2 regions of the Marinobacter panjinensis genome follow, and region 2 is predicted to be linked to the other one. Evidence: predicted binding sites of a transcription regulator. Region 2 holds the regulator's gene; the other holds the start of a gene.

Region 1 (4,211 bases), 2.1 Mb from region 2:
CACGGTGAGCCAGTGAGATTTCACCAGGCCGCGGACTACTGCCCCCACCCACCATGGCAACGGATGAGGCGGTATGATGCGGTGACCGGTAAGGTGGCCGGCACCAGTCCTCGTCCTGAACCGGCAATCCGGCCACCGAGTGGATACTGGCCACCTCCAGGGCGGACTCCGTGGTCAAGGGGGGCAGAATGCCGGGCAGACGGCTGGCGAGCATGCTCTTTCCGGTACCCGGCGGGCCAAACATCAGCAGGTTATGGCCACCCGCCGCCGCTATCTCCAGCGCCCTGCGCGGCACGTTCTGGCCACGCACATCGGCCAGGTCCGGACCGGGCCTGGCACTCTGCTCTGCCACAGCAGCCGGAACCGGGGAAATACGGGCCCGATCACACAGGTGCTCACACACCGTCAGCAGATGGGCTGCTGGCAACACGTCGTCCTGGCTGGCAAGCGCGGCTTCGGCGGCATTGGCCTGGGGAATCAGCAGCTGGCGCCCTTCTTTACGGGCTGCCAACACGGCAGGGAGCACGCCCTTCAGGGGGCGCAGCGCACCATCAAGGGACAACTCGCCCACACACTCGTATGTCGCAAGGCTTTCCGCCGGAATCTGTCCGGAAGCGGCGAGGATGCCCAGGGCAATGGGGAGGTCGAAGCGGCCACCTTCCTTGGGCAAATCAGCGGGAGCCAGATTGATTGTGATTCTGCGGGCGGGAAAGTCGAAGCCGGCATTGAGCAACGCGCTGCGGACACGCTCCCTGCTTTCACGAACTCCGGTTTCCGGCAGCCCGACAATGGAAAGTGCCGGCAGGCCGCCGGACAGGTGGACTTCAACAGTAACGGATGGCGCGGATACGCCAATGCTGGCGCGGGTATGGACGACGGCAAACATGACAACCTTCCATGGTTATGGGTATTGGCGGCTCAGCCGCCTGACGGGCTTCCTGCCTGTCAGCTCTTCGGGGACTGCTGCTCCAGCTCGGCCACACGCTTTTCCAGCGCCTCGACCTTTTCACGGGTTTTCATCAGGACCGCCTGCTGGGCATCAAATTCGTCACGGGTTACCAGCTCAAGGCGCGACAGCACGGTCATTACCGTCGCCCGGGCCTGGGCTTCGAAGTCCTCACGGGCGGCACGGGCCATATCGGGAACAAACTGGCCGAACTGACCCTGAAGCTGGGTAAAGAAATCCTGTGGACCTTTCACAAATCACCTCGCTGGCTTGAACACTTTGAGTTCTGTTGAACTCTCCAGAACCCGCCCGGAACTGGCACCGGTACGAAGGTCGGAAGTGTAACACATTGCCTGCCCTGCCATACTGTACCCTATCGGCAGTATAATGCCGCTGAGGCAGCTTTTAATGATTGCACCTGACTTGTGCATCATTATGGTTCGCTTCCGACAGGTCAGCCCCGAAATGGTGCAGCCTGACGATCCATTTTGGATCAGCATATACTCAAGATGCTGATATTATTGTTATTTTTTGCGTTGGCACACACGATGCTAAAAGCCTTGTACGCAATCCGCACAATTGGTGTGCGAGGTGGCAGCATCCCGACCTCAACAACGGACCGAAGAGTTCCAGGCGTTGAGACGGCTTTACCAAGGAGAAAGCAATGAAACTTGTGACAGCGATCATCAAGCCTTTCAAGTTGGATGATGTCCGTGAGGCACTATCCGAGATTGGCGTACAAGGCGTAACGGTCACTGAAGTCAAAGGCTTCGGTCGCCAGAAGGGCCATACCGAACTCTACCGTGGCGCAGAATACGTGGTGGACTTTCTGCCCAAGGTCAAGGTTGAAGTTGCTATCGGCGACAACCTGCTGGACCAGGTCATCGAATCCATCACCAAGGCCGCCAACACCGGAAAAATCGGCGACGGCAAAATTTTCGTGACCGAACTGGAACAGGCTATCCGGATACGGACCGGGGAAACCGGCGAAGAAGCGGTCTGATTACAGCCTGATCAACCAGACAGCCAACGCAAAAAACTTATAACTTGAAAAGCCTCGTGCGGAGGGCTTCACATGGAAAGCAATCTTAATTATATCTTTGAACTCCAGTATGCGCTGGATACCTTTTACTTCCTCATTTGCGGTGCCCTGGTCATGTGGATGGCCGCGGGTTTCTCGATGCTCGAGGCAGGCCTGGTGCGTGCCAAGAACACCACTGAAATCCTGACCAAGAACGTCTCCCTGTTTGCAGTAGCCTGTACCATGTATCTGATCGTCGGCTACGACATCATGTACGATGGCGGACTCTTCCTCAGTGGCGTTACCACTGTCGCGCAAATGGACGACGCGGCCATTGCCGGAGTCCTCGCAGCTTCCAATGAAGCCGGTTTCGGCGAGATGGGTGAATACGCAGGCGCTTCGGACTTCTTCTTCCAGGTGGTTTTTGTTGCCACAGCCATGTCCATCGTTTCCGGTGCCGTCGCTGAGCGCATGAAACTCTGGGCCTTCCTCGCGTTTGCCGTTGTTATGTGTGGTTTCATCTACCCGATGCAGGGTTCCTGGACCTGGAACGGCGATGCTGTTTTCGGCATCTACGAGCTCAGCTACAGCGATTACGCCGGCTCCGGTATCGTGCACATGGCTGGTGCTGCTGCTGCCCTGGCTGGTGTTCTGCTGCTGGGCCCCCGTAAAGGCAAATACGGGTCAAAGGGTCAGATCAATGCATTCCCGGGCGCAAACCTGCCGCTGGCAACTCTCGGTACCTTTATCCTGTGGATGGGCTGGTTCGGCTTTAACGGCGGCTCTACCCTGAAGCTGGGTGGTATCGGTGTGGCCAACGAGGTTGCCAACGTGTTCCTGAACACCAACGCAGCTGCAGCCGGCGGCCTGATCGGCGCACTGATCCTCGCCCGCATCATGTTCGGCAAGGCTGACCTGACCATGGCCCTGAACGGTGCCCTGGCTGGTCTGGTAGCCATCACGGCCGAGCCTGCTGATCCTTCACCCCTGCTGGCGACCATCATCGGCGCTATCGGCGGCATCGTTGTGGTGTTTTCGATTGTCACTCTCGACAAGATGCGTATCGATGATCCGGTCGGTGCCATCTCGGTGCATGGTGTGGTTGGCATCTGGGGTATCTTCGCGGTGCTGCTGTCCGACGCGGATGCGACCTTTATGGGTCAGCTGGTCGGATTGCTTACCATCTTCGTCTGGGTCTTCGGCACCAGCCTGATTGTCTGGGGCATCCTCAAGGCGGTCATGGGTATCCGGGTTACCGAGGAGGAAGAGTACGAAGGTGTGGATCTGTCAGAGTGTGGCATGGAAGCCTATCCGGAGTTCGTCAGCAGCAAGTAACATCGGCTGACACCGGATCAAAAGAGGGGCGCCTGCGGGCGCCCTTTTTTTGACTTAGTAGGTCGGATTAGCAAAGCGTAATCCGACGCGCAGACCTGAGAGCATGCCGGAGGTGGGAGGGGGCCTTTCCGGGATACGCTGTGAATACGTCCCTGTACGCTCGACAAAAACATCCATGTTTTTGTCGAGCCCGGAAAGGCCCCCCTCCCACCTCCTCCGCCAACTCTTATCGTTCGCTCGACATCACCTCATCCTCCAACACATCCACCATAAACTGCGGCAAAGCCAGCGCCCCCCGATGGATATCAGCGTTGTAATAACGAGTCACAAACGGCCGCTGATCGGCATCTTCCTCACGGAAGTAAACCACCGGCTTTTCCTTCCCCGCCATAGTGCAACTCCACCACCCGGTAGGATAAACCGGCTGCGGAAAAGGCAGGGTGCGCACATGGTCAAACCCGGCCTTTTTCATGTCGTCGTGGATAGTCTTGATGATGGTGTTGGTGTGCAGCAGCGGCGACTCGCTCTGCTGGACGATGATGCCGCCCTCACGCAGCGCAATCATGCAGTCGCGGTAGAAGTCCAGCGCAAACAGGCCCTCGGCAGGTCCAACAGGATCGGTGCTGTCGATGATGATGACATCGAGGCTTTCAGGCACGGCGTCACGAACCCACTGGATGCCGTCGCCGAAGAAGAAGTTGGCGCGGGGGTCGGTGTTGGATTCGCACAGTTCGGGGAAGTACTGTTCCGAAAGGCGGGTGACGCGCTCGTCGATTTCCACCTGCCAGGCTTCTTCCACACCCGGGTGTTTAAGGACTTCTTTAAGAGTGCCGCAGTCACCACCGCCGACAATAACGACCTTCTTCGGGTCCTTGTGAGTGAACAGGGCCGGATGGGTCATCATTTCGT
Region 2 (4,211 bases):
AGGTAAATGACCTCGATGGTCACGCCGGTATCCTGCAGGCTGCGGTAGATGTCTTCAAAGTTACTGAGCTCGCCGGACAGATTGCGTGCGTCGATGCTCACCGCCATCTTGCCCAGCCGGCCCGGTGAGCTCTGGGTGGTGGCTTCCCGCGTCAGGGGGAAGAGCAACCCGATGGGCAGGTTGTCGATGCAATAGAAACCCAGGTCCTCCAGCACGTGCAGGGCGGTACTTTTACCGGAGCCTGACCGGCCGCTGACGATGATCAGTTTCATAACCCATTCACCTCGAATCCGGAGCGGCTCAGTTTCCTTCGGCCGTCATCCGGCGATAGAGAGAGTCCGCATCGGTACATTGGCGGAGTTGATCGCAGAATGCCCGTACATTGAACTTTTCGGCCAGCTGGCTCAGCAGTTCAAGGTGTTCACTGGTCGCTTCCTTGGGAACAATCAGGGCAAACACCAGGTCTACCGGCTGGTTGTCGATGGCATCGAAGGCCACGCCTTCTTCCAGGGTCAGCAATACCCCCACAACGTGATCGAGCCCTTCCAGGCGACAGTGGGGAATGGCGATACCCTGGCCAATACCCGTGCTCCCCAGTCGCTCCCGGGCAACGAGGTTGTTGAATATCGCGGTATCACTGAGCGACGGATCATGTTGCTGGATCTGCTCCGCAATGGTTTCCATAACCCGCTTCTTGCTGGAGGCGGGCATCCTGCAAAGGGCCAGCTCCGGCGCGAGTATGTTCTCGATAGTCAGGGATGTGTCGGTCATGAATCGACTGCAGTTCCGTAAAAAAAGGCTGCGGCAGCTTTTGTAACGAAGCCGGCGCCGCAGCTCGATTAACTGTTATGCACCAAACAGGTCGCCCTAGCGGGCTCCGTTTCCGTGCATCCGGTCAACGTTCTTTTCCTTGTGCTTAAGGATCTGCCTGTCCAGCTTGTCCACCAGAGCATCAATGGCGGCATACATATCGCTGTTTTCGGCCTTTGCGTGAATCTCACCACCTATCACGTGTAGCGTAGCTTCCGCCATCTGGCGCACTTTTTCCACCTCAAGGGTGACCTGGCAGTTGCTGATGTGGTCAAAGTGACGCTCAAGCTTGTCAAACTTGCCTGTTACATAATCTTTCAGTGCGGGAGTCAATTCTACGTGATGGCCTGAAATATTGAGTTGCATAGGCTTCTCCTGTTATCGGATGTTTACTACTACACCAGTCGCTTTCTTTCGTTGGACGGAGGAATGTGCATTGCCTCACGGTACTTGGCCACGGTTCGTCTCGCTACCTTGATACCCTGTTCTCCTAGCATGGCTGCAATTTTACTGTCGCTCAATGGCTTTTTCGGGGTTTCCGTTGCAATCAGTTTCTTGATCATCGCCCGGATTGCCGTAGAGGAACATTCTCCGCCCTCGTCAGTGCTGACATGGCTGGAGAAAAAATACTTGAGTTCAAATATGCCACGCGGCGTGTGCATGTATTTCTGGGTGGTCACCCTGGAAATGGTCGACTCATGCATTTCCACCGCCTGGGCAATGTCCGACAGGATCAGTGGCTTCATGTATTCCTCGCCATGATCCAGGAATCCTTGCTGGTGCTCGACAATTCGCGTGGCTACCTTGAGCAGAGTCTCGTTACGGCTTTGCAGGCTCTTGATAAACCATTTCGCTTCCTGCAGCTGGTCTCGCAGGTAAGTGTTGTCGGCACTGCTGTCCGCACGCTTTATAAGTGAAGCATAGCTGGCATTGACACGAATGCGCGGTGCAATTTCCGGATTCAGCTCTACCCGCCAGCGTTCGTTGTGCTTGCGCACGATCACGTCCGGGATGACGTAGTCTGGTTCGGCCTGGTCGAGGGTATCGCCCGGGCGCGGATTCAGCCCGGTAATGAGGGCCAGAACGTCCCGCAACTGATCTTCCTTCAGGCGGCTGCGGCGCAGCAGTTGTGCGTAATCACGATTGCCCAGCAGGTTAATGTAGTGGGTGATCACCAGCCGTGCCTGGGCGAGCCACGGGGTATCCGGTGGCAGCTGGTTCAACTGGATCAGCAGACATTCCTGAAGATTCCGGGCGAAGACACCAGGCGGATCGAAATGCTGCAACCGGTGAAGTACGGCTTCCACCTCATCCATTTCAAGCGGGTCTTCATCAGACTCGTCCATCATCCCCGAATGGATTTCTTCCAGCGGAGAGGTAAGGTATCCGTGATTATCAACCGCATCCATCAGCGCGTGGGCGATGGCCTGGTCCCGTTCGCTCAGGGGCGTCAGGTTCAGTTGCCACTCCAGGTGATCGTGCAGGGTTTCCGTAGGCGAGTTGCGAGTTTCAAAATCGTTGTCGTTTTCATCGTCGTTACGGGCCGATGACGCGGGTGCCGACTGGTAGATGTCGTCCCAGGCTGTGTCGACCGGAAGGTCATCGGGGATGGTGTCGGGACTGTCGGTCTCTGACGACCAGTCAGGCCCGTTTTCGGATTCATCCCAGTCTGAAGACGATTCGGAGGCGGTGTTTGACTCTTCTGTCGATGAGGCTTCGGCGGCGGTGTCGTTCTCGTTTTCCGTGGATTCCGGATTCTGGTTATCGTCGTCTTCCGAGGTTTCCAGCATGGGGTTGGATTCCAGCGCCTGCTGGATTTCCTGCTGGAGGTCGAGGGTGGAGAGCTGCAGTAGCCTGATAGCCTGTTGCAGCTGGGGCGTCATGGTCAGGCTTTGACCCAGCTTTAACTGTAATGAGGCTTTCATAACCATAGTTCAGGATCCGTCACTCGGTCGCTCTCGGCCTTTCCGGGGAGTTGGGGTTGCATAAAAACTCTTTGTATGCTGGCAACTTGCCGTGCCAAGCAAGTTCTTTGCCGAGTGTACTACAGGCGAAATTCATTGCCTAGATACACTTCCTTGACCTGCTGGTTGGCAAGAATGGCTTCCGAGTTGCCGGATGCGATGATATGGCCTCCGCTGACTATATAGGCGTTCTCACAGATGTCGAGTGTTTCCCTCACGTTGTGGTCGGTGATCAGCACGCCAATGCCCTTGTCCCGCAGGTGGCGGATAATGTGCTTGATGTCGCTCACCGAGATCGGGTCTACCCCCGCAAAGGGTTCATCCAGAAGAATAAATGCCGGCTCCATTGCCAGGGCCCGGGCGATTTCCACTCTCCGGCGCTCACCACCCGACAGCGCCATACCGGGGCTGTCGCGGATGTGGGTGATATGAAACTCTTCCAGCAACTCTTCCAGCTTGGCATCCCGTTGGCTGCGGTTAAGTTCGCGGCGGGTCTCCAGAATGGCCATGATGTTGTCACGTACGGTCAGTTTGCGGAACACCGACGCTTCCTGGGGCAGATAGCCGATACCCTTGCGGGCCCTGCCATGCATTGGTAGTGGCGTGATGTCCTGGTTGTCGATGGTGATCCGGCCATTGTCGGCGGGAACCAGCCCTACAATCATGTAAAAGCAGGTGGTCTTGCCGGCGCCGTTGGGGCCCAGGAGGCCGACAATTTCACCGCTGCGGATCTGCAGGGAAACGTCGATGACAACTTTCTTCTGCTTGTAGCTTTTTGCCAGGTTACTGGCTCTGAGAACTGCCATCGGTATCCTGTCTGTCGGGGTTGCTGGGAGAGTTGCTGGTTCTGTTGCGGGGTTGTATGACCATCTCCACACGGCCACTGCCTTCGCCCGCGTCAGCAGCGCCTTCGGCGGTAACAACGCGTTCGGCACTGTCGTAGTGGATAACATCCCCGCGGAACAGGTTACCGTCCTGCTCAATAACCGCCTCACGTTCGAAGGTGACCCGGTTTTCGGCGGCTGACCAGGTGATCGTCAGGGCGCGGGCATCTGTTTCTCCCTGTCCTTCCGTTGCTGGCTGCCGGTAATGAGCTGGCTGGCCGGTTGCTTCAATGCGGCTGACACCGCTCTCGTCCCGGTAAAGTACAACCTTGTCGGCGGTCAGGTTGGTCTGGCCCTGGGTCATTTCCACGTCGCCGGTATAGGTTGCGATACCCTGGCCGTCATCCAGTCGTGCGCTGTCAGCATTGACCCTGATGGGCTGGTCAGACTCCATGTCGAACGCCAGGGCTGTGGGCGCTGCCAGTGCCAGGCAAACAGCAGCCAGTACCAACGATTTCGGTGCGGGCCAACGGGGCCTGCAGCGGAGATCAGATTTACTTGCCAGGCTCATAGCGTCCTTCCACCTGCGAGTCGAGTTCAAGAATGCGGTCAT

The links. Region 2 encodes sigma-54, which starts transcription at its own class of promoters, with help from an activator protein. Its sites were predicted from a motif close to ANTGGCATNNANNTTGCTNT; they were not measured.
Region 1: glnK (P-II family nitrogen regulator) is a predicted target of sigma-54. The motif match lies at 1,482-1,501, and genes of this name have one in related genera.

What each region holds. Positions count from the first base shown of each region.
Region 1 is NZ_SZYH01000001.1:3,463,981-3,468,191, reverse strand. It holds gene FDP08_RS15875 (YifB family Mg chelatase-like AAA ATPase) at 1-886, opposite strand, end outside; gene FDP08_RS15870 (accessory factor UbiK family protein) at 946-1,200, opposite strand; gene glnK (P-II family nitrogen regulator) at 1,611-1,949, shown strand; gene FDP08_RS15860 (ammonium transporter) at 2,022-3,302, shown strand; gene speE (polyamine aminopropyltransferase) at 3,529-4,211, opposite strand, start outside.
Region 2 is NZ_SZYH01000001.1:1,362,322-1,366,532, reverse strand. It holds gene rapZ (RNase adapter RapZ) at 1-272, opposite strand, end outside; gene ptsN (PTS IIA-like nitrogen regulatory protein PtsN) at 301-771, opposite strand; gene hpf (ribosome hibernation promoting factor) at 868-1,176, opposite strand; gene FDP08_RS06160 (RNA polymerase factor sigma-54) at 1,206-2,735, opposite strand; gene lptB (LPS export ABC transporter ATP-binding protein) at 2,855-3,580, opposite strand; gene lptA (lipopolysaccharide transport periplasmic protein LptA) at 3,558-4,169, opposite strand; gene lptC (LPS export ABC transporter periplasmic protein LptC) at 4,153-4,211, opposite strand, start outside.